Regions from separate parts of the Bradyrhizobium brasilense genome, predicted to be linked through region 2. Evidence: riboswitches for the same ligand, from Rfam matches in the RefSeq annotation. Region 2 holds a riboswitch; the other holds the start of a gene.
The links. Region 2 has a riboswitch for glycine ahead of gcvT (glycine cleavage system aminomethyltransferase GcvT). Riboswitches for the same ligand answer to the same signal wherever they lie in the genome.

Region 1 (14,565 bases), 160 kb from region 2:
GCACCTGCGGATCGCTGTAGTCGACGCTGCCGTCGGCATTGCGCTTGACCGGACCGCGCCGCGCATCGCGGTCGAACGTGTTGGCGCCGGATGATAGATCGGCGCCGGCGCAGAAGCCGCGGCCTTCGCCGGTCACGATGATGGCCCTGACGTCGTCGTCCTTGTCGGCTTTGTCGAACGCGTCGATCAGCTCCTGCTGCATCGTGGCGTTGAAGGCGTTGAGCTTGTCGGGCCGGTTCAGCGTGATGGTCAGGATCTGCTCGGCGACCTCGTACTTGATCGTCTCATACGCCATGGGGATGATTTCCTTCCTTTTATTTGTCATTGCCGGGCTCGACCCGGCAATCCATCTCTTCTTTATGAAGAAGATGGATGCGCGGGTCGAGCCCGCGCATGACAATTTGGAAGGCCGAGGCGCTACTTCTTCGGCGGCGCGGGCCACGGCTTCTGCGGGCCGCGCAGGCCTTCGAACGCCTTGCCCATGCCGAGCACGCCGATGTCGTCGAAGCGGCGGCCGATGATCTGGACGCCGATCGGAAAGCCCTTCTTGTCGTAGCCGCCGTTGATCGACAGCGCGGGGTTCTCCGACATATTCCACGGCACGGTAAAGCAGATGTGCTCGAACGGCTTTGCCGGGTCGTTGAGCGGCGCTGCGAACTCCGCCGGGAAGTTCACCACCGGCGACACCGGCGAGATCACGTAGTCGACCTCGCAGAACAATTTCGCGGCGGCCGCGCGGATCGCCATCGTCATGTTGAAGCCGCGCACCACATCGACGCCGGAGAGCTTTGCACCGGCCTCGGCCCAGTTGAGGATGTAGGGCAGGGTCTTGCCGCGGTCGGCCTGCGACAGTTTCGACAGCTCATCCCAGGTCCGGGCGCGCCAGAAATTGTCGAGCCCTTCGAGCATCTCGGGCGTCAGGATGCCGTCGATCTCGGTGATGACGGCGCCGGCGGATTCGAACGCCTTCGCAGCCTTCACGACGACCTCGCGAACCTCCTTCTCGACCTTCTGGCCGGAGCCGGCGTCGAGCATCAGCCCGATGCGCAGCTTGCGCGGCGACTTCTCCAGCGCCTTCCAGTTCACCTCGAGCGCCGGCAGGCTCATGCCGTCGCGGCGGTCGGGACGCGACAATACGCTCATCATCAGCGCGGCGTCGTCGACGGTGCGGGTCATCGGACCGGCGACGCGGCCGACATAAGGCGGGTCGATCGGCACGCGGCCGAGGCTCGGCTTCAATGCAACGAGGCCGCACCAGTTGGCCGGCAGCCGCACCGAGCCGCCGATATCGGTGCCGAGATGCAAGGGACCATAACCGGCAGCACCTGCCGCGCCAGCGCCGGCGCTCGAGCCGCCGGGGTTCTTGCTGACATCCCAGGGATTGCGGGTCAGCGGATGGAACGACGACAAGCCCGACGACAGCATGCCGTAGTCCGGCATCGTGGTCTTGGAGAAGATCACGCAGCCGGCCTCGCGCAGCCGCGCCGCAGGCGGTGCATCCTTCTCCGCGGGCGCCAGCTTGACGCTCGCCGCGCCCAGCGGCACCGGCTGCCCCTTGGTCGCGACGTTGTCCTTGATGGTGGCGGGAACGCCATCGAGCGTGCCGGCCGGCTCGGCCTGCTGCCAGCGCTCGGTCGAGGTCTTGGCGACCTTCCGCGCCCCTTCCGGGTCGTACAAATACAGCGCCTTGATGTGCGGCTCCCAGGTCGCGACCTGGGAGATGATTTCCTCCAGCACCTCGGACGGCGAGAACTGCTTGGCACGATAGCCGGCGAGCAGGTCGACGGCGGAGAGATCGTGCAGCGACGTGATGTCGTCCCCTTTGGGCTTATGCATGCGCACCTGCCGGCATGCGTTTCTCGATGATGCGGGCGAACATGCTGGCGCCGATCGGCAGGATCTTGTCGTCGAGAACGTAACCGGGATTGTGAACGGGCACGGAGCCGTCATGGCCGACCCAGAAATACGCGCCGGGAATCGCCTGCATCATGTCGGCGAAATCCTCGCTGCCCATCTTCGGCGTCGAGCGGGTGATGACCTTGGCCGGATCGACCACGGTGCGCGCGACTTCCTCGACGACGCGGGACTGCTCTTCCTGATTCACCAGCACGCTGAAGCCGTCGCGGATCTCGACCGAGATTTCGGCGCCATATGCCGCCGCAAAGCCCGCGGAGATTTCGCGCATGCGCTTGCGGATCAGCTCACGGATCTCGTCGGAGAAGCAGCGCACCGTGCCGCACATCCAGGCTTCGCCGGGAATGACGTTGTACGCCGACCCGGAATGGATCTGCGTGATCGACAGCACCGCAGCCTGCAGCGGATCGACGTTGCGGCTGACGATCGACTGCAACGCCTGTCCGAGCGTCATTGCGATTACGACGGCGTCCTTGGAGCGCTCCGGCATCGCGCCATGCGCGCCGTAGCCCTGGATCCTGATGTCGAAGAAGTCGGCTGCGGCCATTGCCGGGCCCGGCAGGATCGCGATCTCGCCATGGTTGAGGTCCGGCGCGTTGTGCAGGCCATAGACCTCGTCGCAGGGGAACTGCTTGAACAGGCCGTCCTTGATCATGGCGCGCGCGCCGCCGAGGCCTTCCTCGGCCGGCTGGAAGATGAAATGCACGGTGCCGTCGAAATTGCGGGTCTCGGCGAGATAGCGCGCCGAGCCGAGCAGCATCGTGGTGTGGCCGTCATGGCCGCAGCCGTGGAAGCGGCCGGGGATGGTCGAACGCCACTTCAGATTGGTGTTCTCCTCCATCGGCAGCGCGTCCATGTCGGCGCGCAGGCCGATCTTCTTGGTGCCGTTGCCCTTGCCCTTGAGCACACCGACCACGCCGGTGCCGCCGAGGCCGCGATGCACCTCGATGCCCCAGCTCGTCAGCTTGTCGGCGACGATGCCCGAGGTGCGGACCTCCTCGAAGCCGATCTCGGGATGCGCATGCAGATCCCGTCTGATGGCGGTGAGTTCGTCGGCAAAACTGTCGATGCGCTCAATGGTCGGCATGGCTCTCTATCCGTTTGTGCGTGATGGGGAGGTGGGTGTGAAAGTAGGGCCGTTCGGCTTGATACGAATGCCGGGACGCAAATGTCTCCACGGCAGCGTGGCGGTATCGGCGGGCATCGCGCCGGGAGCGGCGCAAATCAAGAGCTTCTCGGCGATCGGCTCGAAATCGGCGCGGAAGTGCACCGAGCTCTTGTTGACCAAAATCTTCTGTGCCGTCGGCTCGATGCCGACATAGCGGTACATCGCCTGGTCGGCAAGCTGGGCCTTGTAGGAGCCGACCACGACGCGGACGTCGCCGACCCGCAGGCAGGCCGAGGGGCCCATGTCCATGTCGCGGCCGCCGAAATAGGGACCGGGAGCCACGAATTTTCCATCCGAGAGCTGTTCGACGACAAAAGTCTCCCGGTATGGCGCGTCGCCGGGAATGCCGGACTTGCCGCCGAGCTCGAGCGTGACTGATGCCCCCACACCGGCGCTGTGCGCGGCCTTCGCGGATTGCGGGTCGTAGATCACGCCGGTTGCGGCACTCGCCTTGTTGCGCACCAGCGCGCGCAGCATGCCGGTGGTGTCGGAATCGCCGCCGGCGCCGGGATTGTCCTGAGTGTCGGCGATGATGATCGGCCGGCTCGCCGATTTCGCCAGTTCCATCGCCAGCCGCACGCCTTCGTCGGGCGAATAGATCCGGCCGTCGAAATCATCCTCATGGCTCTCGACCAGGGCGACGACCTTGTCGGCGGCGGCATCCGCATCGGCCTGGGTCCGGCCGTAAGCGAATACGCTCGGCCCGCAATCCCTGAAATCGGCGGCCGGAAAACCCGGCGCAAACGACAGTGTCGGCACCGCGTCGCTCTCGAGGGCGGCGAGCTTTTGATAGATGCCCTTGGTCGGCTGGTCGTTGGTGCATTGCCAGCTGATCGGGATCAGGAACGGCAATTGCCGGAAGGCCTTTGCGAAGCGCTGCCTGGTTTTGAGCATCAGCGCCAGATGCCGGGCGCAGGCGCGGCCGGTTTCGGCCATGTCGACATGCGGATAGGTGCGGTAGGCAATCAGCGTATCGGCATGCTCGATCATCTTTGGCGAGACGTTCGCATGCAGATCGAGGCTCGCCACCAGCGGCAGGTCGTTGCCGATCGCCTTGCGCACGCGGGCCAGCGTTTCGCCTTCACCGTCGTCATAATGCTCGGTGACCATGGCGCCGTGCAGGTCGAGATAGACGGCATCGATCGGTCCGGCCGCGGCGATGCCGTCGACCATTTCCGTCACGATCCGCTCGAACGCATCCTTGCTGACATGCGCCGACGGGCTCGCCGCGGCGAAGATCGTCGGCACCAGCTCCCAGCCATTGGCTTCCGCCGCCTCGACAAAGCCGGCGAGGCCGACATTGATCTTGCGCATGACCTTGAGCACGTCGGCGCCATGCGTCATCGACGGCCAGCCACCGCCATGCACGAAATCGTCATAGGTTGCCTTCGTCGGTGCGAAGGTATTGGTCTCGTGCAGGAAGCCGCCAACGGCAATGCGGGTCATCAAGTCGGTCTCGATACGTTTCTTCGATCATGATGCGATCATAACGACGCGCGTCATGATCTCATCTCGTTGGTTGGAGCGTGATCTCCGGGGAAGACCGGCGTCCACCTTCAGGGCCACGCTCTAGCGCGCGACGTTAAGCGTGTCGTCGCGCCAAGCGCAAGCCGGGGAGCACCAGCGGATTTGCATGCCCTGTGGGCGGAAAGGCTTGAGGCTAAAGACCTAGGCCGTCGCCACAATGCCTTCCGAAACGGGGCGGAAGTTGGCGAAGTCCCAGCCGCGTCCGGGCGCCGCATCCAGCAGCGCGCGGGTATAGGCTTGCTGCGGATTGGTCAGCACCTCGGCGGCCGGTCCCTGTTCCACGACGCGGCCATGTTGCATCACGGCGACGTCGTCGCAGATTTGTGCGGCGACGCGCAAATCATGCGTGATGAACAGCAGCGCGATGCCAAGCCGGCGCTGGATTTCGTCGAGCAGATCCAGAACCTGCGCCTGCACCGAGACGTCGAGTGCGGACACCGCTTCGTCCGCGACGAGCACGTCGGGATCGAGCGCCAGCGCGCGCGCGATCGCGATGCGCTGGCGCTGGCCGCCGGAGAACTGGTGCGGATAGCGCGAGATCGCGTCGGGCGGCAAATGGACGAGCTCGAGCAGCTCGCGCGCCCGCGCCAGCGCATCCTTGCGCGGCATGCCGTAATTGACCGGGCCTTCCGCGATGCTCTCGCCGACGGTGACGCGCGGATTGAGCGAGCGGTAGGGATCCTGGAAGATGATCTGGATCTTCTGGCGATGCGGTTGCAACAGCCGGCGCGACAGGTCGGAAATCTCGCGGCCGGCGAGGCGTACCCCGCCCGAGGTCGGATCGATCAGGCGCACGATGCAGCGCGCGACCGTCGACTTGCCGGAACCGCTTTCGCCGACGATGCCGAGCGTGCGGCCCTTGCGCAGAGTGAGCGTGACGTTGCTGGCGGCGGCGACCTCGCGGGCTTTGCCGTACAGCGACCGCTCCCGGTAGACCTTGCCGAGCTCGTTGGCTTCCAGCACCACGGGCTCGGTCGTCTCCGGGCGCGGCGCTCGCGGCACCAGGCTCGGCACCGAGGACAAGAGGTTGCGGGTGTACTCCATCTTCGGGTTGCGCAGCACGTCCTGCAGCGGGCCGGTTTCGACCAGGCGGCCGTGTCGCATCACCGCGACGCGGTCGGCGATCTCGGCCACCACGCCCATGTCGTGGGTGATGAACAGAACCGCGGTGCCGTGATCGCGTTGCAGGTCGCGGATCAAGGTGAGGATCTGCTTCTGGGTGGTGACGTCGAGTGCGGTGGTCGGCTCGTCGGCGATCAGGAGCTTCGGCTCCAGCACCAGCGCCATCGCGATCATGATGCGCTGGCGCTGACCGCCCGACAGGCGGTGCGGGTAGGAGGAGAAGATGCGCTCCACATCCGGCAGCCGCACATGCTCCATCATCGCCAGGATTTTCTGGCGCCGCGCGCGGGCGTCGAGATCAGTGTGGGCGCGCAGCACCTCGTCGATCTGGCGGCCGACCGGCACCACGGGATTGAGCGCGGTCATCGGCTCCTGGAAGATCATCGCCATCCGCGTGGCGCGGAGTTGCCGCAGCCGCCGGTCGCTGGCGGTAAGCAGCTCCTCGCCGACCAGTTTGACGCTGCCGCCGGACGGCACCAGCGTGCCCTTCTGCTGCAGGCCCATCACGGTGAGCGATGTCACCGACTTGCCCGAGCCGCTTTCGCCGACCAGGCACAGCGTCTCGCTTTCGCGTACCTGTAGCGAGAGGTCGTCGATGATGCGATGCGCATCCGCCTTGCGGCCGAGGCCGACGACGAGATTGCTGATGTCGAGGACGACGTTGGTCATGTCAGGGTCTCTTGGCGCTGCGAAGGAATTTACCCACTGTCATTCCGGGATGGTGCGCCAGCACCAGACCCGGAATCTCGAGATTCCGGGTTCGATGCTTCGCATCGCCCCGGAATGACGGCTTCAGAAGAGCTGAAGCCGTCACTTGCCCTCACGCTGCTTCATGCGGGGATCGAGCGCGTCGCGGGCGGCGTCGCCGATCAGGTTGACGCTGAGAATGGCGATCGAGAGCAACAGCCCCGGCCAGAAGATCAGCGACGGCTTGACCTGGAAATAGGCGCGGCCCTCGGCCATGATGTTGCCCCAGGTCGGCGTTTCCGGCGAGATGCCGGCGCCGAGGAACGACAGGATCGCCTCGGTCAGGATCGCGGACGCGCAGACATAGGTGCCTTGCACGATCAGCGGCGCGATGGTGTTCGGCATCAAATGCCGCCACATGATCTTCGGCAGGCTGCTGCCGAGCGAGATCGCGGCCTCGACATAAGGCTCCTCGCGTGCGGTCAGCACCACCGAGCGCACCAGCCGCGCCACGCGCGGGATCTCGGGGATGGTGATCGCGACCATCACGGTCCAGATGCTGGCCCCCGACAGCGACACCACGGCGATCGCGAGCAGGATGGCGGGGATCGCCATCAAGCCGTCCATCACGCGCATCAGCACCGCATCGACCCAGCGGAAGAAGCCGGCGACGAGGCCGATCAGAAGGCCGATGGCGATCGAGCAGACGGCGGCGCCGAGCCCGATCACCAGCGAGATCCGTGCGCCGTAGATGATGCGCGACAACAGGTCGCGGCCATAGGCGTCGGTGCCGAGCAGATATTGCGCGCTCGACGGCTTCAGCCGCTGCGACGGCGTCAGCAGCAGAGGATCATGCGGGGCAAGCAGCGGCGCGAAGATCGCCATCAGGATGATGAGAGCGAGGCTGATCGTCGCAATCGCGATGATCGGCGTCGACGTCAGGAAGCCGAACTTGACGCGGAACGGCCGGGTGACGGGAAGCGAGGATTCGGGAAGGGTTTCGATCGCCATTGCTCAGTACCGGATACGAGGATCGAGCAGGGTGTAGGCGAGGTCGATCAACAGATTGACCGCGACGTAGATACCCGACGTCAACAGGATCATCGCCTGGATCACCGGATAGTCGCGCGCCAGCACCGCATCGACGGTGAGGCGGCCGATGCCGGGCAGGTTGAACACGCTTTCGGTGACGACGACGCCGGAGATCAGCAGCGCGAAGCCGGAACCGATCACGGTGATGACCGGCACGGCCGCGTTGCGCAGCGCATGGCGCAGCAGCACGCCGGTCTCGCCGATGCCCTTGGCCCGCGCCGTGCGCACGTAATCCTCGCCGAGCACATCGAGCATCGAGGCCCGCGTCATGCGTGCGATCAGCGCGACATAGATGAAGGAGAGCGTGCAGGTCGGCAGGATGAGGCGCTGGAAGAACGGACCGAAGCCGGCCGAGATGCTCTTGAAGCCCTGTACCGGAACCCAGCGCAGATCAATCGCAAAGATCTGGATCAGCACATAGCCGATCACGAACACCGGCACCGAGAAGCCGAGCACCGAGAGCCCCATCACGAAGCGGTCGATCCAGGTGCCGTGCTTCCACGCCGCGATCACGCCGAGCGGCACCGCCACCAGGATCGAGAGGATGATGGTGGCCAGCGCGACCGAGATCGAGGGCTCGAGGCGCGGGACGATCATTTCGAGGATCGGCTTGTTCGAGATCAGGGAGACGCCGAGGTCGCCGTGCAGCAGCTTGGCGATCCAGGTGTAGAACTGGATGTAGATCGGCTCGTTCAGACCAAGCGAGGTCCGAATGCGTTCGAGCTGTTCGGGCGTCGCATTGTCGCCGGCGAGGATGGCGGCCGGGTCGCCCGGCGTCAGCCGCAGCAACAGGAACACGAACAGAGCCACCACGCCCATCACGGGAATGGCGGCGAGGATGCGGCGAAGCAGATATCCGAGCAAATTTGATCCGTTGGGTTGTGGTCGATGAAGTCCCCAGCGGGACCGTTGCACACCAGACCGTAGCACAGATGGTAGCAGACTCACGGTAGAACTTGAGCAAGTCCCATGCCATCGGTGCTGCGGATTTTGCGGTGCAGCTAATCAGTCCTGTGGGCCGCGATTATTCCTCCGGTGAAGTTCGAAGCAGTCCACTGGAAGGTGGATTGATTTCAGCTTTGCGCGCGTCGGCGGGCACATCGAGCCCGGCACCGAACGACGGCGCCATCGGCGGCGTATCGAGGTCGCGCCAATCGTCGATCGCCTGGGCCACCATCTGCGCCGTCGCGGCCGACAGCGTCCAGCCGAGATGACCGTGGCCCGTATTGTAGAACACGCCCGGAATCCGTCCGGCGCGAACCACCGGCATCATGTTCGGCATCATCGGGCGCAGGCCCGCCCATGGCACGACTTTCGACGTATCGATCTCCGGGAAATGATGCCGCACCCAATCCACCAGCGGTTGAATGCGATCGGCGCGAATGTCGCGGTTGAAGCCGTTGAACTCGGCGGTGCCGGCGACGCGGAAGCGGTCGGCGCCGAGCCGGCTGGTGACGATCTTCGCAGCTTCATCGAGCAGGCTGACGGTTGGGGCGGCATTCCGGCTTTGCGGCGCATCGAGCTGCACGGTGATCGAATAGCCCTTCACCGGATAGACATTGACGCGGTCGTTGAGCAGGCTGGCGAAGTGGCGGCTCGCCACGCCGGCGCAAATCACGATCCCGTCCGCCTGCAGCTGCTGGCGTGTCGCGACCGCAGCATCATGTGAAGCAGCTTCGTTCCAGCCGATGCGGAAGCCGTCATCGCCGCGTGCGATCGTGTCGACGTCGGCTTCATGGACAAAGCTCGCGCCACGGCGGATGCAGGCGTCGGCAAGCCCACGCGTGAACTTGTGGATATCGCCGGTCGCGTCCGACGGCGTGAAGAAGCCGCCATAGCAGGCCGTCTGCAGCGCGGGTTCGATGACGCGGATTTCGTCTGATGTCACCGGCCGGCGGTCGAGCCCGCCTTGCTGCAGCAGCGTGTTGACCTTGAGGCCGGCTTCGAAGCCGGCCCTGTCGTGATAGACGTGCAGGATGCCGCGGCGTTCGAGATCGAAGGCGATGTTTTCGCGCTCTGCGATCGAGAACAGATGCTTGCGCGCTTCGATGGCGAGCTTCGTGGTCTCGATGGTGTTGCCGCGATAGCGCGTGATGTGGCCTACGAACTCGCCGATCCAGGAATATTTGTGCCAGCTCGGCTTCGGGTTCATCAGCAGCGGCGCGTCGCTTCTCAGCATCCAGCGCAGCCCCTTGAGGATGGTCGCGGCGCTGTTCCACACCTCGGCGTTGCTGGCGGAGAGTTGTCCGCCATTGGCGAACGAGGTTTCCATCGCGGCGTAGCGATGCCTGTCGAGGACGGTCACCTTGTAGCCGCGTTCAAGCAGGGCATAGGCCGTCGTTATGCCGGTGATGCCGGCGCCGATGATCGCGATGTGTGGCATGATAGTCGTCAGGCTCCCGTGGGTTAGAGTCGCCGAACCACCGGTGAAACCGGCATCGGCGCCCCATCTGTCACGGTACCTGAGAGCTTGATCCGCATCGGGCTGTGGCCAGAAGCGAACTATCCCCTTCGGTGGACGTCATGGCCCTTGATGTGCGGCCATGTTCGTCTCTCTCCAGATCGTCCTGACGATACAGTCCTTTTGCCTGAGAGTTTCCGGGGCGGTTGCTCCGTCGGCGCCAAAGGCAACAACACGAATGTTGTCGCTTCGATCTCTCCCGCATCGTCGCGTTGGACGGCCGGACCGTAGGCGAAGCCTTAAAAATGGACAAGGCTAAATTTCGATCCGGCAGTGCCAACGTGTTGTGCAGTGCAATCGATGTCAGTCCAGCGTCGCCAGCAGTGCCGCCATCAGGCGGCCGCGTTCGGCGAGGCTGTCGACCTCGATGTGCTCGTTGAGCGTATGTGCATCGGCGCCGCGAACGCCGAGGCCGTCGAGCGTGGGGATGCCCATCGCGCCTGTGAAGTTGCCGTCCGAGCCGCCGCCGGCGCTGCCGTGCGGCAGATCGAGACCCATCGCTGCCGCAAGGCGTTTTGCCTTTTCATACAGCGCCATGGTGCCCGCATCCGGCTCCCACACCGGGCGCGTAACGCCGCGCGTCACCTTGAAGGTCACGTCGTTGGTGGTGCCCGACAATGCCAGCATGCGCTCGACGCCACGGTCGAGATCGGCCTGGCGCTTGGCCATGCTGAGCGCTTCGCCGGTGCAGGTCGTCGCGACGCAATTGACCCACTGGCCGCCATGCACGATGCCGACCGAGAAGGTGCAGTCCTCGGTGGTCATGCCGTCGATGGCGATGATCTGCCGCGCCATCTCGCGGATCGCGGAGCGGCCGGAAGACAGCGTTGCGCCGGCATGGCTGGGCTTGCCGGTGGCTTCCAGATTGAAGCGCGCGATCGCGTAGCGGCCGGTGACGACGCCGTTGTTCGGACGGCCGGGCTCCGGCACCAGCACATATTTGTTGCGCGCGGCTTCCGCCTCGATGATGTCGCGCGTCGACGGCGTGCCGACCTCTTCGTCGGGGGTGAACAGCACGGTGATCGGCAGCGGGGTCGTGAAGGAGGCGCGCGCCAATTGCCTGATCGCCTCGATCGACAGGTAGTTGCCGCCCTTCATGTCGAAGATGCCCGGCCCGAAGCACTTGTTGCCTTCGCGCCGCCACTTCAGCTTCTCGATGGTGCCGACGGGGTGAACGGTGTCCAGATGGCCGGCGATCAGGATGCCGGGCTGGCCTTGTTTCGGATGGGGGAAACGGGCGCGGACGCAGCCCGCGAAGCCTTGGCGTCCGGCGATGCGCTCGATCGTCGCACCCATGATCGCCATCTCGCGGGCGGCGAGATCGAGCATGCGTTCGACCGCGGCGGCGTCCCAGGTCGGGCTTTCGCATTCCACCCAGCTGCGCAGGCCCTGCAGCATCATTTCGGAATCAAAGGGGAGATTGGCGGGGTTCATCGTTGTTCTCTCTTGTTGTTCTGACGGCGCCGGCATCGCGCGCGCGTTACGAAAATCTCAGCCGACGATTTTGTAAAGCCAAAATCTGGCGCGCGGCCTCATTCGTTTGTGTACGTCCGATGCGACTTGAAACCGATTGACGCGCTTGGCGCTTGGTGCAAGTCTCGATTTCACAAGCCATACAGCATGTTAGTTCGCCTAAATAACGAACCACATGCATAACGAATAAGCCGGCTTTGACCAGTTACACGTCAGGAGAGATTGCATGTTCCCTATCTCGCGTTGGAAACACCGCACGCTAGCGGCCGCGTTGACGGCGCTCGCGCTGTCGTTCGCGCCGCAGGAATTGTCATTCGCACCGCAGGCGATGGCCGCGGGCAAGACCATCACCGCGGTGATGCACTCGGATCTGCGCGTCATCGATCCGATCATGACCACGGCCTACATCACCCGTGATCATGGCTACATGATCTATGACACGCTGCTGGCGACGGATTCCAATTTCAAGATCCAGCCGCAGATGGCGGACTGGAAGGTTTCCGACGACAAGCTGACCTACACGTTCACGCTGCGCGACGGCCTGAAGTGGCACGACGGCGCGCCGGTCACCGCGGAAGACTGCGTCGCCTCGCTGCAGCGTTGGGGCAAGGTCGACGGCATGGGCCAGAAGCTGATGGACTTCGTCGCGAGCCTGGAGGCGACCGACGCCAAGACCATCACGCTGAAGCTGAAGGAACCCTACGGCCTCGTGCTGGAATCGATCGGCAAGCCGTCGTCGCGCGTGCCGTTCATGATGCCGAAGCGTCTTGCCGAGACGCCGCCGGACAAGCCGATCCCGGAACAGATCGGCTCCGGACCGTTCAAATTCGTGCAGGCGGAATTCCAGCCGGGCGTGAAGGCGGTCTATGAGAAGAACAAGGACTACGTGCCGCGCAAGGAGCCGGCGAGCTGGACCGCGGGCGGCAAGGTCGTCAAGGTCGACCGCGTCGAATGGGTCACGATGGCCGATGCGCAGACCGCGGTGAACGCGTTGCAATCCGGCGACATCGATTTCATGGAGAACCTTCCGTTCGACATGCTGCCGGTGCTCGAAGCCAATCCGGATCTCAAGATCGACGTCCTGAACAAGTTCGGCTTCCAGACCCTCGGACGCATGAACTTCCTCTATCCGCCGTTCGACAATCCGAAGGTGCGCCGGGCTGCGTTCCTGGCGATGAACCAGAAGGACGTGCTCGACGCGCTGGTCGGCAACGCCAAGTACCAGAAGATCTGCGGCGCCTTCTTCGTCTGCGGCACGCCGCTCGAGACCGACGTCGGGGCCGAAACGCTGGTGAAGGGCAACGGACTGGCGGAAGCCAAGAAGGCGCTCGCCGCATCCGGCTATGACGGCACCCCTGTGGTGATCATGGCGCCGGGCGACGTCACGACGTTGAAGGCCCAGCCGGTCGTGGCTGCGCAGCAGTTGCGCGAGGCCGGCTTCAAGGTCGACCTGCAGGCCACCGACTGGCAGACCGTGGTGACCCGCCGCGCCAGCCAGAAGCCGCCGAAGGAAGGCGGTTGGAACATGTTCTTCACCAACTGGGTCGCGGCCGACGTTTCCGATCCGATCGTCAACGCGTCGATCACCGGTCGCGGCAAGAATGGCGGCTGGTTCGGCTGGGCCGAAGACCCGAAGATCGAGGAGCTGCGTGACAAGTTCGCACGCGCCGGCTCGGCTGAGGAAAAGAAGAAGATCGCCACGGAAATCCAGACCGAGGCCTACGATCAGGTGATCTACGTTCCGCTCGGCCAGTACACCATTCCGAGCGCGTGGCGGAAGTCGCTGACCGGCGTGCTCGACGGCCCGGCAACGCCGATCTTCTGGAACATCGACAAGTCCGAGTAAGCTTGCGGCTTGACGCAAAACAAATGGCCGGGACTTGTCCCGGCCATTTTCTTTTCGCGCTGTCGCTTGTCAGGTGTGGCTGTCGCGGAGCTGCTCCAGTCCGTCGCTGAGCGGTGGCCCGCCTTGTGGTGCGTCCTGCGGCGGGGAGGGGCGCTCCTTGCGCCGATCGGGTTGGTCGGTTGCGCGCTGCGCGGATGGATCGTCGTTCGGCATCGTCATGCTCCAATTGCGGCATGACAACGAATACGCAGTGCACGGGTTCCGAACCGGCGACCGCTAATCGCCGTGGCCTGGTCTCATGCTGCTCGGGTTCGACAGGCTCGTGAGCTGTGTCTGTCCGATGCCGGTTCCGTTGATCCAGACCACCGCTCCGGCGGCAAACGCGAGCAGTCCGTACACCATGATCGCGCCGCGGATCCATCGCCGGTAGATCACGCGGTCGTCGGGCGCAGCGTTGCGGAAATTCTGTGCATTGAGCCCGTTGCTGCAATGTGCCGCATCGTCGCCGTGCAAGAGATTGGAGGCGTCGTGATCGCGCGCCCTGTTGTCTGCAATCCGATTGTCGTCCGCAATTCGATTGCAGTTTGCAATCTCCATCGCCGATCTCCGACCAAATTGATTTCAAAATGCGACGGCCGCGAAATCCGCGGCCGGAATTTCTAATGCGGAAAGAGTACGATGGTCAGCCATCGCGGCGTGTGAACCGCGCCACAGCCGGAAAACACGATGCGGTGAGCATCGCCACATTGGCCCACTCATGTGCTGGGTCCGCGCACGGCATGCGAAGGTTGGTGCGGGCGGTGGGACTCGAACCCACACGACGTTGCCATCGAGGGATTTTAAGTCCCTTGCGTCTACCAGTTCCGCCACGTCCGCGTTGCGCCAGGCGCGCCGATTTCTAGCGCGTTTGGGCGCGGAGTGGAATTGTCATTATCCGGTGCTAACAGGTGAGCTTTCAAAGGCTTATGCGGCGGCCCGCAATTCCATTTGCCTCGGCGGCCGAGCATTGGGATAAGCAGCGCGCCGCCGCGATTGAGCCTCAATCCGGACACCGGTGGCTGCTTTAGGCAATCTCAACACTGTCCGGTTAAGAAAGCTGAATGTCCGTTCGTTTCCCACGCCGCCTGAAGCTGTCGCGCGCGGCGGCCGTCATCGCGCTGCTCGCCTCGGCCGCGGGCGTTTCCGGCTGCGCGCAGATCGGCGACACCGTACCGTCGGCATTCGCCGATCCCGCCAAGTACGAGCTTTATGATTGCAAGCAGCTCGAGAACGAGC
Region 2 (14,565 bases):
GCGAGCAGCGCCCGCAAGCGCGTCGCCTGGGCGCCGTCGAGCACCCCGCCCTTGGCCGGGCCCTTGCGGCCCTCGGCGATCGCCATCACCACGCCGTGCAGCGTGTGCATGTCCTGCTTGGTCGGATCCATCCGGGTGAAGATGTTGCGCAGGTTCACCAGCATGGTGTCGCGCTTCTCCGCCGGCCGCAGGAACTCGACCTTGTCGAGCTCGGCGACGAGGTTGTCGAAGAACGCCTGCATCTGGTGCTGGGAGGCCGGCTCGGACCGCTCGGGCATCGCGAACGGCAGCGCGCCCGCGGTTGACAGCTTGAACCACTCGTAGCCCATCAACAGCACCGCCTGCGCCAGATTGAGCGAGGCGAAGCCCGGGTTCACCGGGAAGGTGATGATGCGGTTGGCGAGCGCGACCTCCTCATTGGTCAGGCCGGCGCGCTCGCGCCCGAACAGGATGCCGGCGCCGCCGCCGGATGCGACATGACCGACGATCTCACCCGCCGCGCCCTCCGGCCCGACCACCGGCTTGGCCTGGTCGTGGGCCCGGGCGGTGGTCGCGAACACCAGCGTGAGATCGGCGATCGCCTGCTCGACGGTGTCGAACAGCTCGACGGAACCGATGATGTGGTCGGCGCCGGCGGCCGCGCGCTGGGCGGCAATGTTCGGCCAGCCGTCGCGCGGGTTGACGATGCGCATCCTCGACAGCGCGAAGTTGCCCATCGCGCGCGCGGCCATGCCGATGTTCTCGCCAAGCTGCGGCTCGACCAGGATGACGACGGGACCGGCAAGATCGTGCCCTGCCTTGGTCTTGTCGGTGCCGGACATCTCACTTCACTTTCTGATTCAACGTCTGAAGATTTTGAATCAGCTTCCGAGAGGGCTGATTCAAAATCTCATGCAGGGGTCCAAGACCGCACCGACCAGCTTTGCACCGGTTTTGCGCGGGACCATTTTCTCCAAGGAGATAACAGGGTTAGCGGCGTTTGCGAATCCTCAATCGGAGTCCCAATCGCACGAAGCGAAGGCTGCCGCTTGCGCGCACTTGGCCTTCGGATAGGCTATCAACCACAACCAAAGCGAAGCTGTAAAGGCACGCTTGTGACGCCGGTTTCAACGGCGAAACACTTGGGTCGAAGTCGAAGCACTTGGGGGGACGAGGATGCGGGGCAGGTGGACGCTGGCGATTTTGGGCCTGATCTTGATCGTGGCGGGAGGCCTGCTCGCCCACTTCACGCAGACCGCCAGCGGCATCCGGATCGAGGATGTCCGCTTCAAGGGCGCCAAGGGCAATACCATGAGCGCCCTGCTCTACATCCCACCGAATGCCACGCCGCAGATCCCGGCGCCCGGCATCCTCGCCGTCCACGGCTATATCAATTCACGCGAGACCCAGGACGGCTTCGCCATCGAGTTCGCCCGCCGCGGCTATGTCGTGCTGGCGCTCGACCAGACCGGCCACGGCTACAGCGACCCGCCCTCCTTCGCCAACGGTTTTGGCGGACCTGACGGCCTTACCTATCTCCGCAGCCTCCAATTCGTCGACAAGGAGAATATCGGGCTCGAGGGCCACTCGATGGGCGGCTGGACCGTGCTGGCGGCTGCCGCAGCTCAGCCCAACGACTACAAATCGATGGTGCTGGAAGGCTCGTCCACCGGCAAGCCGTTCGCCGCCGAGGGCACCGCGAACTGGCCGCGCAACACCGCGCTGGTGTTCGCGCAGTACGAGGAATTTCCCGACCTGATGTGGGGTGTCCCGCTCGCGCGCGACGTCACCAAGAGCCCGAAACTCTGGGCGCTGTTCGGCACCCAAGGCGCGGTCGAGCCGGGCAAGGTCTATGGCGATCCGGCCAACGGCACCGCGCGGGTGCTGTACACGCCGGCGATGACCCATCCGGCCGAGCACATCTCGCATGAGGCGATCGGCTACAGCCTCGACTGGTTCGCCAAGACGCTGAAGGGCGGCACGCCGCGTCCGGTCGACGACCAGATCTGGTTCCGCAAGGAGATCGGCACGCTGGTCGCGCTGATCGGCTTTATCGTCCTGGTGATCGGCACGTTCGACGGCTTGCTGGAGGCACCGATGTTCTCCCGCCTGCGGCTGCCGGCGGTTGCCGACGGCACCATGCCGCCGCATCAGGCCGCGAGCGGCCGGCGCTGGACCACGGCGTTCATCCTGTCCGCCTTCATTCCGGCGCTGACCTATTACCCGGCCTTTGCACTGGGCGGCACTTTCGTCACCCCGAGCGCGTTCCTGCCGCAGGGCATCACCAACCAGATCCTGGTCTGGGCCGTCATCAACGGCCTGATCACGCTCGCCCTGATGCGGTTCGCCCCGAAGCGGGCCAGCCGGACCGGCCTCGTCGGTCAATCCGTCGTGATCGCGCTGGCTTCGGTCGCGGTCGGCTATGCCGCGCTGTGGCTTGCCGACCTCGCCTTCAAGATCGACTTCCGCTTCTGGATCGTCGCACTCAAGTTGATGAGCGCGAAGCAATTCCTCATCTTCCTGATCTATCTGATTCCGTTCACGGCGTTTTTCGTCGTGGCGCTGCACGTGCTGCACCGGAATTTCTCGACCATGGATGCGCCGCGCGGGGCGCTGTACCTGACCAACATCCTGGCGCTGACGTTCGGTTTCATCGTGTTGCTGGTGCTGCAATACGGCACGCTGTGGCTGACGGGGAAGCTGTTCAACCCGGTCCCGGACCCCGGTTTCGTGCCGCTCTCGACCATCGTCGCGATCCAGTTCGTGCCCCTGCTCGCGATCGTCGCCGTGATCGCGACGTTCACCTGGCGGCGGACCGGATCGAGCCTGCTGGGCGCCCTGATCGCGGGCCTGTTCGTGACCTGGTACATCGTGGCCGGGACCGCGACGCAGGCGGCGTTCTAGAGGGTTTTCAAGCGAAGTGGGCACCGGTTCGCGTGAAGAAAACCCGTCAAAAAACAAGGCCGGGAGCCGCCATTCTGGTCCGTCCAGAATGGCGGTTCTCGGTGAAAAGATGGGCTGAAAGTGCATAACCCCTCCGCTTCCGCCCGCCCCCGGGCGGTGCTATAGCGCAGGCATCTTTTCCACCCCCGCCGTCAAAAGCGCGCCGTTCCCAAGAGGGCCTCCCCGTCATGGCAAAAATCAAGGTATCCAACCCCGTCGTCGAGCTCGATGGCGACGAGATGACCCGGATCATCTGGCAGTACATCAAGGACAAGCTGATCAACCCATTCCTGGATGTCGAACTGCTCTATTTCGATCTGGGCATGGAATACCGCGATGAGACCAACGACCAGGTGACCATCGACGCCGCCGAAGCCATCAAGAAGGTCGGCGTCGGCGTCAAATGCGCCACCATCACCCCCGACGAGGCCCGGGTGAAGGAGTTCGGCCTGAAGCAGATGTGGAAGTCGCCGAACGGCACCATCCGCAACATCCTCGGCGGCTGCATCTTCCGCGAGCCGATCATCTGCAAGAACGTGCCGCGCCTGGTTCCCGGCTGGACCAAGCCGATCATCATCGGCCGCCATGCCTATGGCGACCAGTACCGCGCCACCGACATCAAGTTCCCCGGCAAGGGCACGCTGTCGCTGAAGTTCGTCGGCGAGGACGGCACCGTGATCGAGAAGGAAGTGTTCAAGGCGCCCGGCGCCGGCGTCGCGATGGAGATGTACAATCTCGACGATTCCATCACCGATTTCGCGCGCGCCTCGTTCAATTACGGCCTGATGCGCAACTACCCGGTCTATCTGTCGACCAAGAACACGATTCTGAAGGTCTATGACGGCCGCTTCAAGGACATCTTCCAGGAGGTGTTCGACCGCGAGTTCAAGAAGGAATTCGACGCCAAGGGCCTGACCTACGAGCACCGCCTGATCGACGACATGGTGGCCTCGGCGCTGAAATGGTCCGGCGGCTATGTCTGGGCCTGCAAGAACTATGACGGCGACGTGCAGTCCGACACCGTGGCCCAGGGCTACGGCTCGCTCGGCCTGATGACCTCGGTGCTGCTCACCCCGGACGGCAAGACCGTGGAAGCCGAGGCCGCCCACGGCACCGTGACCCGCCACTACCGCGAGCACCAGAAGGGCAAGGAGACCTCGACCAACTCGATCGCGTCGATCTTCGCCTGGACCCGTGGCCTCGCCCATCGCGCCAAGCTCGACAACAACGAGGCGCTGGCCAAGTTCGCCACCACCCTGGAGAAGGTCTGCGTCGCGACCGTCGAAGAGGGCTACATGACCAAGGACCTCGCGCTCCTGGTCGGCGCCGACCAGCGCTGGCTCTCGACCACCGGATTCCTCGACAAGGTATCCGACAACCTCGTGAAGGCGATCGCGGCCTGAGGCCGTCATCCTGGGAAGACAGGTGCGAGCATGACCGTGGCCCTTGTCAGAGCCGTCGTGCTCGCATCGTTCTCGCTCACCACGTCGGCGGCATTCGCTGCCGATCCCCTGCCCGACGCCGTCGCGGCGCCTGGCGAGTCCAAGATCCTCACCGTCCATGCCGAGGGCGTGCAGGTCTATGAGTGCAAGCCGGTCACCGACGGCAAGCTCGCCTGGTCGTTCCGCGAACCGATCGCCACCCTGATCGCCGACGGCCGCACGGTCGGCCGGCATTATGCGGGTCCGAACTGGGAGCATGTCGACGGCAGCGTCGTGACCGCCCGCACCGCCGGCAGCACACCCGGCGCCACCGCCGCCGATATTCCCTGGCTGAAGCTCGAGGTGATCGCCCATCGCGGCAACGGCCTGCTCTCCGGCGTCGCAACCGTGCAGCGGATCAACACCTCGGGCGGCGAGCTCAGCGGCGCTTGCGACAAATCAGGCGCGCTGAAGGGAGCGGCCTACTCGGCGGATTACGTGTTCCTGCGACGGGACTGAGCGTTTTCGAGCGAAGTGGATACCGGTTCGCGTGAAGAAAACGCGCCAAACGAAGAATCGAGGCCTCGTTCCGATTCAATCGGAATGAGGTTCTAGTCGCGGATGCCGCCGTCGGTTTCGCGCGGCGCCTGGGCGATCTCTGCGGCGGCAAGGTCGCCGCCGGCCGCGATCGGGTCGGCAAGCCGCGCCTCGGCGGTCTCCCGGACATGCGCGGCGAGCGCCGGCATGCGCTCGATCAGGGCATGGAAGTCCTGCGCATCGAGCACCAGGAGCTTGGTCTTGCGCGCCGCCGTCACCGTGCCGGAGCGGCTGGTCCGCCGCAGCAGCGCGATCTCGCCGAAGAACGCGCCGTCGGAAAGCCGCACAAGCTGGCTCGGCAGGTCGATCTCGACCTCGCCCGCGGTGATGAAATACATCGATGACGCCGCATCGCCGCGCCGCACCAGCACCTCGCCGGCCTCGATGGTCTGCGACCGCAGCAAGCGCATGATGTCGGAGATATCGGCAGCGTTGAGATGTGAGAACAGCGGCACCCGCGCCAGCATGCCCCAGGTCACGACGAAGTCGCGGCGCCGGACCTCGTCGGCGAACGCGGTCGAGATGATCGCGACCGGCAGCGCGATCATCGCGAAGCCGACCACGATCGCGACCACCGTGACGGTCCGGCCGAGCGGCGTAATCGGGACGACGTCGCCGTAACCGACGGTGCCGAGCGTCACGATCGCCCACCACATCGCCTGCGGCATGGTGCCGAACTTGTCCGGCTGCACCCTGTGCTCGATGGCATAGAGCAGCGAGGCGAACAACAGCACGGCGCCGGTCAGGATCACCACGCAGCCGAACAGCGTGCGCCGCTCGGCATGCAGCGCCGCCAGCAGCGAGCGCATCGCAGTCGAGTAGCGCACCAGCTTGAGGAACGGCAGCATGCCGAACAGCACCAGCGCGGTCTTGTCGCCGATCGCAAGCGCGACGGCCGATGGCAGGAAGGCCAGCAGGTCGATCACGCCGAGCGCCGAGAAGGCGTATTCCAGCCGCGCCCGCGCCGGCGTCATGTCGCGCAGCGAGTGGCCGACCACGCTCCAGAGCCGCGCGGCATATTCCAGCGCGAAGGCGATGACCGCCGCGATCTCGATGGTCGTCAGCAGCCAGCCGAACTGCGCGTCGATCTCGGGCACGGAGGCCAGGATCGCCGCCAGCACATCGACGGCGATGATGGCGACGATGACCCGGGCAAAGCGCAAGCCGCCCGAATGCGGCAGATCATCGCGTTCGAGCAGATCGTAGAGACGGTCGCGCAGCCCGGGATCGCCGATCGTGGGCTTGAGCGGAGCCGTCGCCACGATCAGCCTCTCCGTCAGGCGCCGGCCGATGCCTGTTGAGTCATGGCCTGTTCGATCGCCGACAGTGCGGCGTCGGCCTTGGCGCCGTCAGGCCCGCCGGCCTGCGCCATGTCGGGCCGGCCGCCGCCGCCCTTGCCGCCGAGCACCTCGGAGCCCTTGCGCACGAGCTCGACCGCGTTGAACCGCGCGGTCAGATCGGCGGTGACGCCGACCACGATGCCGGCCTTGCCGTCCTCGGTGACGCCAACGATCGCGACCACGCCCGAGCCGATCTGCTTCTTGCCGTCGTCGACGAGACTCTTGAGATCCTTGGTCTCGACGCCCTCGACCGCGCGCGCCAGCAGCTTGACATTGCCGACCTCGCGAACCGCTGAGGCGGCGCCGTTCGACGCACCGCCGCCGCCCATCGCGAGCTTCTTGCGGGCGTCGGACAAATCGCGCTCGAGCTTCTTGCGCTCTTCCATCAGAGCTGTGATGCGCGCCGGCACGTCGTCGATCGTGGTGCGCAGCTCCAGCGCCGCGGTCTTGGCCAGCGCGATGGTGTCGTTGGCGTGCTTGCGCGCATGATGCCCGGTCAGCGCCTCGATGCGGCGCACGCCGGACGCCACCGCGCCCTCGCTGGTCACGGAAATCATGCCGATGTCACCGGTGCGGCGGACATGGGTGCCGCCGCAGAGCTCGACCGACCAGCCAAGCGCGTTCTGGCCGTGATCGCGGGCGCCCTTGCCCATCGACACGACGCGAACCTCGTCGCCGTATTTCTCGCCGAACAGCGCGCGGGCGCCGGCCTCGCGGGCATCGTCGACGCCCATGACCCGGGTCGTGACCTCGTCATTCTCCAGCACGACATCGTTGGCGATGTCCTCGATCCGGGCGAGCTCTTCCGGCGTGATCTGCTTCGGATGCACGAAGTCGAAGCGCAGCCGGTCCGGCGTGACCAGCGAGCCGCGCTGCGCGATGTGATCGCCGAGCACCTGGCGCAGCGCCTCGTGCAACAGATGCGTCGCCGAATGGTTGGCGCGGATCGACGAGCGCCTGGTGTGATCGACCTCGAGCTGCAATGCGGTGCCGTTACCGAGCGTGCCCTGCTCCACCGTGCCGAGATGCACGAACAGATCGCCGGCCTTCTTCTGCGTGTCGGTGACGCGGAACTTGACGCCCTCGCCGGTCAGCACGCCGGTGTCGCCGACCTGGCCGCCGGACTCGCCGTAGAACGGGGTCTGGTTCAGCACGATCGCGCCGCTCTCGCCGGCCTTCAGGCTCTCGACCTCGGCGCCGTCCTTGATCAGCGCCGTCACCGCGCCTTCCGCGCTCTCGGTTTCGTAGCCGAGGAATTCGGTCGCGCCGAGCTTCTCGCGCAGCGGGAACCAGATCGCCTCGCTCGCCGCCTCGCCCGAACCTGCCCAGGAGGCACGCGCCTTCACGCGCTGCCGCTCCATCGCGTCGGTGAACGACGCCTGGTCGACGCTGATGCCGCGCGACTTCAGCGCGTCCTGCGTCAGATCGAGCGGGAACCCATAGGTGTCGTACAGCGTGAACGCGGTGTCGCCGTCGAACATGTCGCCCTTCTTGAGGCCGGCGCTCTTCTCGTCGAGGATCGACAGGCCGCGCGCCAGCGTCTTGCGGAAGCGCGTCTCCTCCAGCCGCAGCGTCTCCTCGATCAGCTTCTCCGCACGGACCAGATCCGGATAGGCCTGGCCCATCTCGCGGACCAGCGCCCAGACCAGGCGATGCATCAGCGGCTCGCTCGCGCCCAAGAGCTGTGCATGGCGCATCGCGCGGCGCATGATCCGGCGCAGCACGTAGCCGCGGCCTTCGTTCGACGGCAGCACGCCGTCGGTGATCAGGAACGCGGACGAGCGCAGATGGTCCGCGATCACCCGATACGACCCAACGTTCTGCTCGTTCGGACCGTGCCCGAGGGTAGACGCGGCGGCATCGATCAGATTGCGGAACAGATCGGTCTCGAACACGCTCTCGACGCCCTGCAGGATGCAGGCCATGCGCTCGAGCCCCATGCCGGTGTCGATCGAGGGACGCGGCAGCGCTACGCGCTCCTCCTTCGTCACCTGCTCGTACTGCATGAACACCAGGTTCCAGAATTCGAGGAAGCGATCGCCATCCTCCTCCGGGCTGCCCGGAGGTCCGCCCCAAATGTGCTCGCCGCGGTCGATGAAGATTTCGGAGCACGGACCGCACGGGCCGGTATCGCCCATCGCCCAGAAATTGTCCGAGGTCGGGATGCGGATGATGCGGTCGTCCGAGAAGCCCGCGATCTTTTTCCAGTAGCCGGCCGCCTCGTCGTCGGTGTGGTAGACGGTGACCAGCAGCTTGTCCTTCTTCAGCCCGAAATCCTTGGTGATCAGATTCCAGGCGAGCTCGATCGCGCGCTCCTTGAAGTAATCGCCGAACGAGAAGTTGCCGAGCATCTCGAAGAAGGTGAGATGGCGCGCGGTGTAGCCGACATTGTCGAGGTCGTTATGCTTGCCGCCGGCGCGCACGCACTTCTGCGACGTCGTGGCGCGCTGGTAGCCGCGCTTCTCGACGCCGGTGAAGACGTTCTTGAACTGCACCATGCCGGCATTGGTGAACATCAAGGTCGGGTCGTTGCGCGGAACCAGCGGCGACGAGGCCACGATCTCGTGCCCGTTCTCCTTGAAGAAGTTCAGAAATGTCGACCTGATGTCGTTGACGCTGCTCATGTTCATCCAATCGGAAAAAGGGGCCGGCCAGCCGCAAAAAGGCGTCATTTTCCGGCCGAACGCTTTTAGACATTGCCAGCTGCGGTGTCCAGAAACTGTGCAGGCGGATCATGGGCTTGCCGCGGCAGCACAAAGCCCATTGGATAGTTGCTGCAGCTGCGTTGACAGTCTTGGTGGCGCCGTGTTTTCTACCTACCTATACCTAGTCACGTCGGGAGAGACCGGCCTTACCGCCGGCGCCGAAGGAGCAACCGCCCCGGAAACTCTCAGGCAAAAGGACCGCGTGACGTCTGACATCTGGAAAGAGACGCTGGGGTTCGCCCCGATGCGTCCGCCGACGGGATAATACTCTCAGGCACAGCGACAGATGGGGCTTTCTGCAGGTTTCTCAAGGGGAAATAGGTCCCCGGCGGGAACCGCGAGGGCCCTGTGATGCTTGCGCGCGAAACCTCCCCGCTGAAACAGACCCCGCTGCACGCGCTGCATCTCGCGCGCGGCGCCAAGATGGTGCCGTTCGCCGGCTATGACATGCCGGTGCAATACGCGGCCGGCGTGCTGAAGGAGCACCTGCACACCCGCAAGGAAGCCGGCCTGTTCGATGTGTCGCACATGGGCCAACTCGTACTGAAGGCCAAATCCGGCAAGGTCGCCGACGCCGCGCTCGCACTGGAAAAACTGGTGCCGCAGGACATCGTCGGCATCGCGCCGGGACGGCAGCGCTACGCGCAATTCACCAACAATGACGGCGGCCTGCTCGACGACCTGATGGTGGCGAATTTCGGCGATCACCTGTTCCTCGTGGTCAACGCCGCTTGCAAGGCCGAGGACGAGGCGCATCTGCGCGCGAGTCTCTCCGACGCCTGCGAGATCGTCTCGCTGGCCGACCGCGCGCTGATCGCGCTGCAGGGCCCGAAAGCCGAATCGGCGCTGGCGAAACTTTGTGCAGATGTCGGTTCGACGAAATTCATGGACGCCGGTCCGCGCCGCGTCGGCGACGTCGACTGCTTCGTCTCGCGCTCCGGCTATACCGGCGAGGACGGCTTTGAGATTTCCGTGCCCGCAGACAAGGTGGAAGCCCTGGTCACCGCGCTGCTCGACAATCCCGACGTGTTGCCGATCGGGCTCGGCGCGCGCGACAGCCTGCGGCTCGAAGCCGGGCTCTGCCTCTATGGCCATGACATCGACACCACGACGACGCCGGTCGAAGGCGCGCTGGAATGGTCGGTGCAGAAGGTTCGCCGCAGCGGCGGCGCCCGCGCCGCCGGCTTCCCGGGCGCCGACAAGATTCTCGCGCAGTTCGCAGATGGCGCTGCGCGCCGGCGGGTCGGCCTGAAGCCCGACGGCCGCGCCCCGGTGCGCGAAGGCGCCGCGCTGTTCGCCGATGCCGGCTCGACCGAGCAGATCGGCAAGGTGACCTCGGGCGGCTTCGGCCCGAGCCTCAATGCGCCGGTCGCGATGGGCTATCTGCCTACCGCCCTTTCCGCCGTCGGCACCACCGTTTTCGCCGAAGTGCGCGGCCAGCGGCTCCCGCTGAAGGTCTCCGCCACGCCCTTCGTCCCCAATACCTACAAACGCTAAACGCCAAAGGACCGATCCCCATGACGACGCTGTACACGTCCGACCACGAATGGCTCCGCATCGAGGGCGACGTCGCCACGATCGGCATCACCGACTATGCGCAGTCGCAGCTCGGCGACGTCGTGTTCGTCGAACTGCCCAAGATCGGCCGCAGCCTGAAGAAGGCCGAGGCCGCCGCTGTCGTCGAATCCGTCAAGGCCGCTTCCGACGTCTACGCGCCGATCTCCGGCGAGGTGGTCGAGGTCAACGACGCGCTCGCCGCCGAGCCCGCGCTGGTCAATTCCGACGCCGGCGGCAAGGCCTGGTTCTTCAAGCTGAAGATTGCCGACAAGGGCGAGCTCGGCGGCCTGATGGACGAGGCCGCCTACGCCGCGCACACCGCCTAAAGGATCACCCCGAGGATCACGTCATGAACGCGCCCTTCAAGCCGATCAACGAAGCCGCCACCGATTTCGTCCGCCGCCACATCGGACCGTCGCCGCGCGACGTCAACGCGATGCTGGAGACGGTCGGCGCCACGAGCCTGCAGGCGCTGATGAATGAGACGCTGCCGGCGTCGATCCGGCAGAAGGCGCCGCTCGATCTCGGCCGGGCGCTGAGCGAGACCGAGGCGCTCGCGCATATGAGCGAGCTCGCCGCGCAGAACCAGGTGTTCACTTCGCTGATCGGCCAGGGCTATTCGGGCACCATCCTGCCCGCGGTGATCCAGCGCAACATTCTGGAGAACCCGGCCTGGTACACCGCCTATACGCCGTACCAGCCGGAGATCAGCCAGGGCCGGCTCGAGGCGCTGTTCAACTTCCAGACCATGATCTGCGATCTCACCGGGCTCGACGTCGCCAACGCCTCGCTGCTCGACGAGGCGACCGCCGCGGCGGAAGCGATGGCGCTCGCCGAGCGCCACTCGCAGGTCAAGGCGAAGGTGTTCTTCGTCGACAAGGAGGTGCATCCGCAGACGCTGGCGGTGATGCGCACGCGCGCCGCGCCGCTGGGCTGGGCGCTGGTGGTCGGCGATCCCCTGACCGAGCTCGACAACGCCGACGTGCTCGGCGCGCTGCTGCAATATCCGGGAACGTCGGGCGCGGTTCGCGACCTCAAGCCTGCCATCGCGTCGCTGCGCGCCAAGGGCGCGCTGGCGATCGTCGCGGCGGACCTGCTGTCGCTGACGCTGCTCGCCTCGCCCGGCGAGCTCGGCGCCGACATCGCGATCGGTTCGGCGCAGCGGTTCGGCGTGCCGATGGGGTATGGCGGACCGCACGCCGCCTATATGGCGGTGCGCGACACGCTGAAGCGCTCGCTGCCCGGCCGCATCGTCGGCCTTTCCGTGGATTCGCGTGGGCAGCCCGCCTATCGCCTCGCGCTGCAGACCCGCGAGCAGCATATCCGCCGCGAGAAGGCGACCTCGAACATCTGCACCGCGCAGGTGCTGCTCGCCGTGATCGCCTCGATGTATGCGGTCTATCACGGTCCCGAGGGCCTGACCCATATCGCACGCAGCGTGCATCGTCGCGCCACCGTGCTCGCGGCCGGCCTGCGCAAGCTCGGCTTTGCGCCGACCAGCGAAGCGTTCTTCGATACCGTGACCGTCGAGGCAGGTAGCAAGCAGATCGAGCTCGTCACCCGCGCGCAGGCCGAGCGGATCAATCTGCGGATCGGCGCGACCACGCTCGGCATCGCGCTCGACGAGACCTCGACGCCGGAGACGGTCGAGGCGGTGTGGCGCGTGTTCGGCGGCAAGCTCAGCTATGCCGAGATCGAGGCCGGCGCGCACGAGGCGCTGCCGAAGGAGCTGCGGCGCACCAGCGCCTTCCTCAGCCATCCGGTGTTCAACACGCATCGTTCCGAGACCGAGCTGCTGCGCTACATGCGCAAGCTCAGCGATCGTGACCTCGCGCTCGACCGCGCGATGATCCCGCTCGGCTCCTGCACGATGAAGCTCAACGCCACCACCGAGATGATCCCGCTGACCTGGCCGGCGTTCGGCAATCTGCATCCGTTCGCGCCCTCAGATCAGGCCAAGGGCTATCACGCGCTATTCAAGCGGCTGGAGCAATGGCTGTGCGACATCACCGGCTATGACGCGGTCTCGCTGCAGCCGAACTCCGGCGCGCAGGGCGAATATGCCGGACTGCTGGCGATCCGCGGCTATCACCTCGCGCGCGGCGAGCCGCACCGCAAGGTGTGCCTGATCCCCTCCTCCGCGCACGGCACCAATCCGGCCTCGGCCGCGATGGTCGGCATGGAGGTCGTGGTGGTGGCGTGCGATGCGCGCGGCGACGTCGACGTCAATGATCTCCGCGTCAAGGCCGAGAAGCACTCCGCCAACCTTGCCGCGGTCATGATCACCTATCCGTCGACCCACGGCGTGTTCGAGGAGCATATCCGCGAGATCTGCGACATCGTGCATGCGCATGGCGGCCAGGTCTATCTCGACGGCGCCAACATGAACGCGCAGGTCGGGCTGTCGCGGCCCGGCGACTACGGCGCCGATGTCAGCCATCTCAATTTGCACAAGACCTTCTGCATTCCGCATGGCGGCGGCGGCCCCGGCATGGGCCCGATCGGCGTGAAGGCGCATCTTGCGCCTTATCTGCCGGGCCATCCCGCAACCGACGGAGCGACGGCGCATGCGATCGGCCCGGTGTCGGCCGCGCCGTTCGGCTCGGCGTCGATCCTGACCATCTCCTACATCTACATCCTGATGATGGGCGGCGAAGGCCTGACGCGGGCGACCGAGATCGCGATCCTCAATGCCAACTACATCGCCGCACGGCTGCAGCCGCACTTCCCGGTGCTGTACCGCAACGAGCGCGGCCGCGTTGCGCATGAGTGCATCGTCGATCCGCGGCCGCTGAAGACGACCAGCGGCGTCACCGTCGACGACATCGCAAAACGCTTGATCGACTACGGCTTCCACGCGCCGACCATGAGCTTCCCGGTGGCGGGCACGCTGATGATCGAACCGACGGAATCGGAATCGAAGTTCGAGATCGACCGCTTCTGCGACGCCATGATCGCGATCCGCGACGAAATCGCGGAGATCGAGAAGGGCCGCTGGAAGGTCGAGGCCTCGCCGCTGCGCCACGCGCCGCATACCGTGCACGACATCGCCGACGATGCCTGGAACCGGGCCTACACCCGCGCCGAGGGCTGCTTCCCGGCCGGCGTGTCGCGTTCCGACAAATACTGGAGCCCGGTCGGGCGCGTCGACAACGTCTATGGCGACCGCAATCTGGTGTGCTCATGCCCGCCGGTCGAGGATTACGCGCAGGCGGCGGAGTAAGCGCCCTTCTCGTAGCCATTGTTGTAGGATGGGTAGAGCGATCGTAACGTCCCTGCTAACCGCGGGACGAACGATAGCGAGGGCCGCCCGCGGCAGGAGGAAACATGCGCGAGGAATTTTGGTTCCATTTCCCGTTTCGCGTCCGCTATTCGGAGGTCGACGCGCAGGCCGTGGTGTTCAACGCCCACTACCTCACCTATTTCGACACCGCCATCACCGAATATTTCCGCGCGCTCGGCTACGACTATCTCGGCGAGGTGGCGCGGACCGGCATCGACTTCCACACTGTGAAATCGGTCGTCGAGTACAAGGCGCCGATCCGGTTCGACGAGGACATCGAGGTCTGCGTCCGGGTCGCCAAGATCGGCCGCTCCTCGATCAATCTTGCGCTCGCGATCTTCGCCAGGGGCTCCGATGACCTGCGCGCCACCGGCGAGATCATCTGGGTCGCGACCGACCAGAAGACGCATCAATCGGTCGCGGTGACCGAGGACCTGCGGGCGCTGATCGCGAGCCGCGAAAAGGCGCTGGCATAGGCGCAGGCTGATTGCGCACACGCGTTGTGCGGATCAGGCTTACGGGGCGACCAAGCTGCGGCTCTCGGCGTCCCAGCGCCACAGCCGCTCATTGGTCAATTCGGTGCCGCCCCACCAGCGATGGATCGGATTGTACTGGCTGAAGTCGAGCTCGCGATCCGACACTTCCTGGCCGAAATCGGTGAGCGACAGCCGACTGTACAGGAGTCGTTCTCGTCGGGCCTTCAAATCGTCGGCCGCCTCGATCTCGGAGGGAAATCCGCT

Region 1: linked by a shared signal. The riboswitch ahead of QA635_RS17475 (D-amino acid dehydrogenase) and the one ahead of gcvT (glycine cleavage system aminomethyltransferase GcvT) in region 2 are both predicted to bind glycine.

Annotation. Positions count from the first base shown of each region.
Region 1 is NZ_CP121669.1:3,745,468-3,760,032, forward strand. Features, by position in the region: gene QA635_RS17440 (crotonase/enoyl-CoA hydratase family protein) at 1-295, opposite strand, end outside; gene QA635_RS17445 (amidase) at 418-1,836, opposite strand; gene QA635_RS17450 (M20 aminoacylase family protein) at 1,829-3,001, opposite strand; gene QA635_RS17455 (M81 family metallopeptidase) at 3,008-4,528, opposite strand; gene QA635_RS17460 (ABC transporter ATP-binding protein) at 4,751-6,400, opposite strand; gene QA635_RS17465 (ABC transporter permease) at 6,542-7,429, opposite strand; gene QA635_RS17470 (ABC transporter permease) at 7,433-8,374, opposite strand; gene QA635_RS17475 (D-amino acid dehydrogenase) at 8,535-9,893, opposite strand; glycine riboswitch at 9,959-10,073, opposite strand; glycine riboswitch at 10,077-10,183, opposite strand; gene QA635_RS17480 (M20/M25/M40 family metallo-hydrolase) at 10,275-11,405, opposite strand; gene QA635_RS17485 (ABC transporter substrate-binding protein) at 11,671-13,290, shown strand; gene QA635_RS17490 (hypothetical protein) at 13,567-13,887, opposite strand; tRNA gene QA635_RS17495 (tRNA-Leu) at 14,080-14,166, opposite strand; gene QA635_RS17500 (twin-arginine translocation pathway signal) at 14,391-14,565, shown strand, end outside.
Region 2 is NZ_CP121669.1:3,584,567-3,599,131, reverse strand. Features, by position in the region: gene QA635_RS16705 (TrmJ/YjtD family RNA methyltransferase) at 1-821, opposite strand, end outside; gene QA635_RS16700 (alpha/beta hydrolase family protein) at 1,156-2,883, shown strand; gene QA635_RS16695 (NADP-dependent isocitrate dehydrogenase) at 3,111-4,325, shown strand; gene QA635_RS16690 (DUF3455 domain-containing protein) at 4,356-4,862, shown strand; gene QA635_RS16685 (cyclic nucleotide-gated ion channel) at 4,955-6,205, opposite strand; gene alaS (alanine--tRNA ligase) at 6,217-8,904, opposite strand; glycine riboswitch at 9,107-9,195, shown strand; gene gcvT (glycine cleavage system aminomethyltransferase GcvT) at 9,337-10,482, shown strand; gene gcvH (glycine cleavage system protein GcvH) at 10,503-10,868, shown strand; gene gcvP (aminomethyl-transferring glycine dehydrogenase) at 10,892-13,765, shown strand; gene QA635_RS16660 (acyl-CoA thioesterase) at 13,870-14,301, shown strand; gene QA635_RS16655 (hypothetical protein) at 14,341-14,565, opposite strand, start outside.